DNA from 2 places in the Bradyrhizobium sp. 930_D9_N1_4 genome. Region 2 is predicted to be linked to the other one. Evidence: predicted binding sites of a transcription regulator. Region 2 holds the regulator's gene; the other holds the start of a gene.
What was found. Region 2 encodes LexA, which represses DNA repair genes until DNA is damaged. Its sites were predicted from a motif close to TGTTCNNNNTGTGTTCNG; they were not measured.
Positions count from the first base shown of each region.

Region 1: AB7532_RS08770 (DUF3072 domain-containing protein) is a predicted target of LexA. The motif match lies at 1,869-1,886, and genes of this name have one in related genera.

Region 1 covers NZ_CP197236.1:1,887,626-1,892,137, reverse strand. Annotated here, with positions in the region: gene AB7532_RS08800 (sensor histidine kinase) at 1-332, shown strand, start outside; gene AB7532_RS08795 (hypothetical protein) at 329-634, opposite strand; gene AB7532_RS08790 (hypothetical protein) at 691-948, shown strand; gene AB7532_RS08785 (hypothetical protein) at 1,045-1,293, shown strand; gene AB7532_RS08780 (hypothetical protein) at 1,382-1,567, opposite strand; gene AB7532_RS08775 (hypothetical protein) at 1,586-1,807, opposite strand; gene AB7532_RS08770 (DUF3072 domain-containing protein) at 1,923-2,153, shown strand; gene AB7532_RS08765 (DUF6496 domain-containing protein) at 2,225-2,527, shown strand; gene AB7532_RS08760 (hypothetical protein) at 2,535-2,897, opposite strand; gene AB7532_RS08755 (Do family serine endopeptidase) at 3,169-4,512, opposite strand, start outside.
Region 2 covers NZ_CP197236.1:4,206,646-4,211,157, reverse strand. Annotated here, with positions in the region: gene AB7532_RS19820 (ComEC/Rec2 family competence protein) at 1-222, shown strand, start outside; gene AB7532_RS19815 (GAF domain-containing protein) at 232-1,176, opposite strand; gene AB7532_RS19810 (hypothetical protein) at 1,399-1,833, opposite strand; gene AB7532_RS19805 (hypothetical protein) at 2,020-2,220, opposite strand; gene lexA (transcriptional repressor LexA) at 2,419-3,120, opposite strand; gene AB7532_RS19795 (molybdopterin molybdotransferase MoeA) at 3,297-4,508, opposite strand.

The DNA.
Region 1 (4,512 bases), 2.3 Mb from region 2:
AGCTCTTCACCAATTCGGCGAAGTATGGTGCGCTCTCGACGCGCGCGGGACGGCTCGCGATCGACTGGCAGGTCGAGGACGATCACCTCACATTGACCTGGGACGAAACCGGCGGTCCGCTGGTGAGGACACCGAAATCCCGCGGCTTCGGCACGCGGAGCCTGCTTGCCAGTGTGGAATCGCAACTCGGCGGACAGGCGGATTTCGACTGGCGCTCCGAGGGCCTGCTGTGCCGCCTGGAAGTGCCGCTGACGCGGAAGACCACGGCACCGGCGGCTGCGGGCACGTTCGACGCGGCTCCTTCCGAAGCCCTTCAGCGAGCCTCGGGCTAGCGCGCGCCGACGACCCGCAATCGCGGCATCGGCGGCAATTCGTCCGCGACGCGTCCTTCCAGCCAGGCTTCAGTCTGCGAGAGATCGCGCAACGCCCGCGCATAGCGGCGGGCTGCACTGCGCTCGGCACCGCGCGGCAGCTTGCGCGCCTTGCGCAGCATGTCCGCGGCCGCGTTACGATACGCCAGCGAGCGATAGAGATAGACGACCTTACCCATATCGAATGTTCCCGTGTTGTCGGCGTTCATCGTCGCAAGGCCGGCATGAACGTCGGATGAAGCGGCGGATGACAAATCCTTCATCACGATGGAACCCGCAACCGATGTCCGCGTTTGCATGCACATCGTGAGGTGGTTCCATGCGCGCAAAAAAGTCGCCGGGCCTCATTTCCCCGACCGGAATCATCAGGCTGATGACGCACACAATGATGGGTGCAGCTCTCGGCCTTTCTTTCAGTCTGGCGCTCATCCTGTTCAATCCGGCCGTCGCAAATTTGCTGAATCACGGCGGCGATTCAGCCGCGATCGTTTTCGTCGTCACCCTGGTGACGACCTTCGCGATCGGCGCGACCCTCACGGGCGTCGTGTTCATCATCGCCGAGAACAAGGAATCTTGAAGCGCACGTGAAGTGTCTGGAGCGCTTTACGCCGGAACTCCTGCGACGAACGGCGGTTGGCTGCCTGCGTCAATTTAACTCAGGGAGTTCCCGCGCATGACAACCACCAAACTCGCTCTCGCCGTGATGCTGGCAACCGGCCTCGCCGCTGCCCCGTTCGCCGCACAAGCCAAGTCGCACAAGGCGAAGCACGAATCCTCGACCTCGTCCTCGTCCTCGCAGACGACAGGCGCGAACACGAAATCGAAGGGTGCCGATCCCTCCGGCCAGGGTGGTTCCGGTCCCGGCTCCGATCAGGGCGGCACCATGACCAACAACAAGAGCGGCACAAGCAATTCCAAGTAAGCTCACAAGTGAGCTCGGCCGAGACAGCGATTGATGGCCCCGCGACGACGCGGGGCTATCTTGCGTTGGTGCGCAAGCTCGTTGGATGTCAAAGCGCTTGTCGAGCAGCATCCGCTTTCACGAGATGCTCAAGCTGTGCGCGCTTGCGTGCGATCAGAAGCTGGGCTGCGGCATGGTCAAGGCCCGCGCGCTGAAGCTGTCGGATCGCAGAGCCGAGTTCGAGAATCTCGGCGCGCAGCTTTAGAATCCGGTACGTGTCCGGGTCTTCCTCCACCGCACGCTCCCAAAGCTCTCAGCGGCGCGCGATCACGCGCAGCGGAATGCTGACGGTTTTCGTCGCGCGCAAACGCACGCGGTCACGGACGTTGGGCAGAACATCGCCGCCACCGGCCGCCTTCCATTCGCCGATCAGCAGGTTGATTTTCCGGCGCAGATCCATCTGCGCCCGGGCCTTTTCCGTGCAGTCGCGGTCGCGATCGACGAGGTCGCGGACGGACGCCTCCATATCGGCCATTTCCAGCCTCAAGGCGCTGATTTTACGTCGAATTTCATTAATTCTGTTGTCCATGGCTTGTTAGAACAAAATAAGAACATATAGTCAAGTCACGATTTCAGAACGGAGAGCTCCAATGCAGGTTCAAGGTAAATACGACGCCAAGGCTTTTTTCGAAGCCAAGGCATTTTCCGACGCCAAGATTTTCCTCAGCGAGCAGATGACGCGGGCGCAAGGCCTGAAGTTGAAGCGACTGAGCGAGGAAGCCTATCAGCCCGCGCAATACGACCGCGCCCTGTCATTCAGCGAAGCCGCGCGCCGCATCCAGGTGCTTGAAACCGAGATCGAGCTCGCGAACTCCTTCTAGGCGCGCAGCCGGCGCGCTTGGAACGTTGGGTCAGCACTACGGTTCTTTCCCCGGGCCAAGGGAGAGAGTTGATGGCACGCAAGGCAAAGAAGCGCCGCTATTCGCGCAGCGCCGGCAGTGATGTCGAACGCGAGATGCGCCGCTACAAGAAGGGTACCGCGAAGAGCGGGCCGGGCGGTCGCGGCGGACGCGTGAAGAGCCGCAAGCAGGCGATCGCGATCGGCCTGTCGGAGGCGCGCGCGAAGGGCAAGAAGGTCCCGAAGAAAAAGAAGACGGCGTCGAAACGGAAGACGGCCAAGAAAACGGCGGTCAAGAAAAAGACCGCCACGAAGAAGACGAAGAAGAGTTCGAAGCGCAAATCCGGCAAGCGCTGACGCGACGTCAGATCATGCTGCCCGGCATGAAGCAGCGGATGGAAATCCCGAACGCGGTCTTCACCGGCCACACCATGGTGTGGCCCGCCCGGTTCGGCTCGGTGATGACGGCCTCGTCAGGCACGTCGACCCACTGCCCGTCCACCCGCACGCGGTAGTGCCCATCGTGCGATTCCCAATCCGGATCCGAGACGGCAAAGCCATCGGCATCCGAGCAGCACGGTCCGAGATGGCTGCGCAAACTGTCGAACCAGGGCTTCAAGGGTGAGTTGGCGTAGCGACCGTCGTCACGCCCCAGGGCGCTTCCAGTCGTCAGCACGATTGGCGCCGCCAGCAGCGCACATGTCAGCGAGAGCTTCAATCGATCCATGTCGGCACCGATCAAATGCGAACGACCGGCTCCACAAGACGGCCGGGGGTTCGAAGTTCCACGCTTGCGATTCGTCTTGGCGGCTTCATTGCCGCCAAAGCTCATCCGCGATTCCAAAGTGTGACGAGCGAACACGGCTTTTTCGGACGAGCCCGTCACCAATGCTGCCGTTAACGAGAATGTTATCGGCAGGCCTGTGGGTATCTCCCGGTGAGCACAAAAAAAGGCGGCCCGCAGGCCGCCTTTTGAATTGCCGTCGAAAGCTCAAGAGTTAGGCGAGCGGCACGGCGACGAACCGGGTCGCTTCCGCATTCTTCACCTGCAACAGCACGCTGTTCTTGCCCGACGATTTGGCCTGCGCCAGCTCGGAACGGACCTCGCCGACATTGGCGACGGGCTTGCCGCCAACATTGAGGATGATGTCGCCGGTCTGGATGCCGCGCTGCGCTGCCGGTCCCTGCGGATCGACTTCGGTGACGACGACGCCCTTCTCGCCGGCACCCTGGACGTCGCCGGCCGGTGCCAAAGCGAGACCAAGCCGCGGCGTGCCTGCGTTCGGCTGCATCTTGCCATCATCGGCCTTGGCCTGCCGCTCGTTCGGCAGTTCGCCGAGCGCCAGCGTCACCGTCTTGCTGTCGCCCTTGTGGAAGACGTCGAGCTTCACGGAGCTGCCCGGCGCCAGCGTGGCGATGGTGCGGGCGAGATCGCGGGAGTCCTTGACCGCGGTGCCGTTGACGGCGGTGATGACGTCGCCGGCCTCGATGCCGGCCTTCGCCGCCGGGCTGCCGTCCTGCGGATTGTCGACGATCGCGCCGCGCGCTTCCTTGAGGCCGAGGCTGTCGGCGATCTCGGCGGTGACCGGCTGCACCTGCACGCCGAGCCAGCCGCGGGTGACCGCGCCCTTGTCCTTCAACTGCGCGACGACGAGCTTGGCGGTCGTGGCCGGAATGTCGAAGCCGATGCCGACCGAGCCGCCGGACGGCGAATAGATCGCGGTGTTCACGCCGATCACATTGCCGTTCATGTCGAAGGCAGGACCTCCGGAATTGCCCTTGTTGATCGGCGCATCGATCTGGATGAAATCGTCATAGGGGCCGTTGCCGATATCGCGGCCGCTGGCCGAGACGATGCCCGCCGTCACAGTACCGCCGAGGCCGAAGGGGTTTCCGACCGCGACCACCCAGTCGCCGATCCGCGGCTTCTGGTCTGCGAATTTGACGAAGGGAAAGTCCTTCTTGCCGTCGACCTTGATCAACGCGAGATCGGTCTTCGGATCGGTGCCGACCACCTTCGCCGTGTAGACAGAGCCGTCATCCATCGTCACCTGCACCGACTCGGCGTGATCGACGACGTGGTTGTTGGTCACGGCAAAGCCGTCAGCCGAAATGAAGAACCCGGAACCCTCGCCCGTGATCGTCTGGTGGCGCTGGCGCGGCATGCCATTCGTGCCACCCGGACCACGGAAGCCGAACTGCCGCGAGAACTGGTCGAACGGCGAATTTTCGTCCGAATCCATCCGGTTCTGCTGGAACATCGCGCTCTTCTCGTTGTCCTGGTCGATCTTGACCCGCACCGAGATGACGGCGGGTTTGACCTTGCTGACGAGATCGCCGAA
Region 2 (4,512 bases):
GTGGTCGATCGTCCACGTCTCGCTGCCCAAGGCGCGCTCGCGCTGACACGGCGCGGCGACGGCTTTGCGGTCCAGGCGGTGAAAGCCAGAGGCACCGACCGTCCGTGGTCGCCGGCGATCGCAGGCGAAGCGGATTTCGACGGAAGCCTTACACCGAAGACGGCTGCGCCTCGCAGCAGGGACGCGACGCCATCGGAAGCCGACTTGCAGGCTGAGGATTGAGCGGACCTGCTACAGGTACCAGACCAGCATGGCGTCGAGCCCTGTGCTCCCGATCACCGGCAGGGCCACCATCCGGCTCAAGCCGGCCGCGCGGGCCTCGGAGCCTGCGATCGAGCCGTCATGCGCGAGGTCCTCGTTGAGCGCGGGCATGCCGGTGACCCAGGCCCCGCCGATGCTGCCTTCGCCTTTGGCAATCGATTTCGTTTCGTAGAGCGCGGCGAGGTCGGTCTGCGCGCTGCAATCGCCGGCGCGAAAGATCAATGCCGAACGAGCCTCGTTCGGGACCCAGATCTCGAAGCGTCGTGCGATCGGGGTTGCCTGCGCCGACAGGAAGGTTAGCACCCAAGTGTGGTCATTGCCGGTCCGGTAGGGGACGCCGACGCCGAGATTGATGCCGATCTTGGCGGCGTCCTCCCAGCGCAGAAAGCTCTTGGCGTCGTGCAGGTCCCTGATGATCAGCGGCAGGCCGGCTTTCCAGGTGCGGCCGGGCAGGCCGAAGCCGCGCGGAAATTTGGTGTGGCGGGAGTTGAATTCGAACATCTCCGCCGCGCCGTAATAGCCGTCGACGAGTCCCATCTCGTGGGAGATTTCGGCGTCGTTGTGCCAGAGCTCGATCGCGCCGACATGGGCCTCGTCGTCGCCGCAGAACAGCACCATGACGGCCTGCAGGAATTCGCCGGCAAACAGCGGCACGGCCACGCCGCAGGTGAGGCCAGCCGCGAGCGCCTGATCGGTTCGCTTGAAATAGGAGTTGGCGAATTTGGTGAGGATCACGGGGTGGCCGCTTGCCCAGGCCTTGCCGGGAAGGCCCTCGTCATATCCGAAGCGCAGAGTCTCGCTCATGGTCTTGAAGGCGGAGAGGCCCTCGTCGCCGTAGAGGCCGCCACCGAATTCCAGCCGCATGCGCGTCCGGTCGGGCACCCAGAGTTCAACGACGCGAATGAAGGTTTTCATCGAACGTGTCCGCCGCCTCAAGCCCGACCAGCATCGGCTATTTGCTTGCGAAACGGACGTTCAAAATTCAGGCAGGACAGCGCAAACTTCGTGCGGCGGGAGCTGTGTCGGCGTGGCCCGCCCCATGGGGTTTCGCGGGACACAAGTGCCACCATCTCGCCGGCCTCGGCCGGCGATGGCGATTTCAATCCTCACCCCGACCTCTCGGCCGGAGATGCTGTCTCAGCCGATCGGCAGGCGCGGGGTCGTTGGCCGGCCGTCGGAGATGATCTGCGGTTTGTGCTCGCGCTCACCGGTCGGCAGGGTCACCGGCAGTTGCAGCACGGTCGCGCGCTGGCCCTCGACGAGCTGCGTCACCAGCACATATTTGCCGTCGGGAAATTCGATTGCGTCATGATGGCGGTCGGGGATGTGCGGATCGATCTTGCCGAACTTGCCGACACGCGAGTTGATCGTGCGTGTCCAGATCCAGCGATTGTCGTAGCGGACGTTGTCGGCGAAGGCGAGCTCCGTTCCCGGCAGCAGGCAGACGGCGATCGTCGGATCGGCTGCGGAGGCAAAGCCGCGCGTCGAGGTGCCGCGGAAGTTCGTCGAGACGATGGTCTCGCCGACCTCTGCGGGACGCGATGCGATGGCGTGCAGGCTGTAGTCACACATCGGGGGTGCTCCTCATTCCGGGATAGCGACCCGCGTCTCCTCTCGAGGCGCAGGCCTCCATCAGAGTGGAAGCATCGAAGCGTCTGCCCGGTTGTAGGCAAATCTGCGGCTCGCCGCCGCAGCCGCGATCACATTATCGAGGTCACTGGGAACAAGGCCCGCTCACACGCATGCGAGAGTCGCGTCTCAGCGCCCCGCAGGTGCCGACCAGCCCGAATATGGCCAGCCCGGCTGCGATGGCTGCGCGGCGGCATCGTGGGCGTTGCGAACCTGTGTGCGCATCGCCGTCTCCTTGCGGACATGGTGCCGCGATGGCGTGGCGACGGCTTGCGACGCTGATGCTGCGACCAGCGCCGCCGCGACTGTCCTGAAGATGATCTTGCGCATGATTTCTCCTCGAGACCTTAAAGCCTGCGAAGCGATGCTGCTTCGCGCGGGCGTGCCGAGGATCTAGCGCTGGAGGAGAGGCCGGATAATCTGCGCGAAACTAGAAAGACTATCCAGCGGGAGCGGACAATCGTCCGCTCCAATTGTTGATCGCGATCGTGGATCGCGTGAGCGCGGGTGGGCCAAGCGCTTTCGAGATCAGTACTTGCGATACAGCCCGATCAGCTTGCCCTGTATCTTGACCCGGTTGGGCGGCAGGATGCGCACCTCATAGGCCGCGTTGGCGGGCTCGAGCGCGATGGAGGCGCCGCGGCGGCGGAAGCGCTTCAGGGTCGCTTCCTCGTCGTCGATCAGCGCCACCACGATGTCGCCGGTATCGGCGCTCTCGTTGCGCTGGATCAGCGCCATGTCGCCGTCGAGGATGCCGGCTTCCACCATGGAATCGCCGCGCACTTCGAGCGCGTAATGCTCGCCCGAGCCGAGCATGTCGGGCGGGACGCTGATGGTGTGGCTGCGGGTCTGCAACGCCTCGATCGGCGTACCTGCCGCGATCCGGCCCATCACGGGCACCGCGACGGGGCGCTCGCCCTCGTCGGCGGACGGGCTGGAGGTCGTGCGCACCTTGCCGAGATTGCCCTCGATGACGCTCGGCGTGAAGCCGCGGCGGTTGCCGGCAGCGGCCTGAAGCTCGGGCAGCTTGATCACCTCGATGGCGCGGGCACGGTTGGGCAGGCGACGGATGAAGCCGCGCTCCTCGAGTGCGGTGATCAGGCGATGGATGCCCGACTTGGAGCGCAGGTCGAGCGCGTCCTTCATCTCGTCGAAGGAGGGCGGCACGCCGCTTTCCTTCAGCCGCTCGCTGATGAACCGCAGGAGCTCGTATTGTTTGCGCGTTAACATCTCGACCAAAATCCCCCGGTTGATGTCGTTCGATTCCGAGACGCTGAATTCAGCGATAAGCCGCTACATGCTCGAAACAAATCATGAACGGACACTATATGTTCGATACATGTTCCGCAACTGCTTAATTTACCGTGAACGCGACAAAGTTCGCGGAACGCATGCGAACGACGCGATCAGACGGGCAGTCGCAACACCTCGCAAGGCGAGCCTTGCTCGGCCTTCGGCGCGAACGGTGCGCGCACGAGAAGTGCCTGTGCCGCAGCGAGATTCGCAAGCAGCGAAGAATCCTGGTGATTGACCGGAAGGGCGATCAGCGCACCGTCGTCGCGCCACGCGAGGCGCGCGCGCAGGTAATCCTCGCGCTGGTCATTGGCGCCGACATCGCCGCCGAGCACGGCGCGTTCGCGGCGATGATGAATCGTCGAACGGCCCGCGAGCGCGCGAATCAGCGGAACCATGAACAGGAAGCCGCAAACGTAGGATGATACGGGATTGCCGGGGAGGCCGATCACGCGCATCGGACCGAGTTGCCCATTCATCATCGGCTTGCCCGGCCGCATCGCGATCTTCCAGAACGCCATGGAGATACCTTCGTCCCTGAGCGCCTGCTGCACCAGATCATGGTCGCCGACCGAGGCGCCGCCGGTCGTGATCAGGATGTCGGCGCCGCTCTCCCGCGCGCGGCGGATGCCCGCGCTGGTGGCTTCCAGGGTGTCGGCGGCAATTCCGAGATCGACGGTGTCCGCGCCCTCGCTGCGGGCGAGCGCGTGCAGTGCGTAGCCGTTGGAATAGACGATCTGGCCATGGCCGGGCGTGGTGCCCGGCATCACCAATTCATCGCCGGTGGCGAGGATCGCGACCTTCGGACGGCGGCAGACGGGCAACAGCGGGTAATTCATGCCGGCAGCGAGGGCGAGGTCTCGCTCGGTCAACCGGATTCCCTTGCGCAGGAGCACATCGCCCTCGCGAAAATCGACGCCGGCTGGGCGGATGTGCCGCCCCGTCAGCGCCGCTTCCTTGATCGTGATGCGCTTGCCGTCGGCGACCGTGTCCTCCTGGATCACGACCGCATCAGCGCCATCGGGGACGACGCCGCCGGTGAAGATCCGCACGGCTTCGCCGGCGCCGACCGATCCCGCGAACGGCCGGCCTGCCGCGACCTCGCCGATCACGGTGAGCGTGGCATCGACTTTCGCCGCGTCGACGGTGCGCACCGCATAGCCGTCCATCGCCGACATCGCCTGCGGCGGCTGCGTGCGTCGTGCAGCAACGTCGCGTGCGAGCACGCGGTGAAAGGCCTGGTCGAGAGCGACCGTCTCTTCCGGCAGCGGCTGCACGCCGGCAAGCACCGCGGCGAGCGCGTCGGAAACCGGCATCAGGGCCACGGTG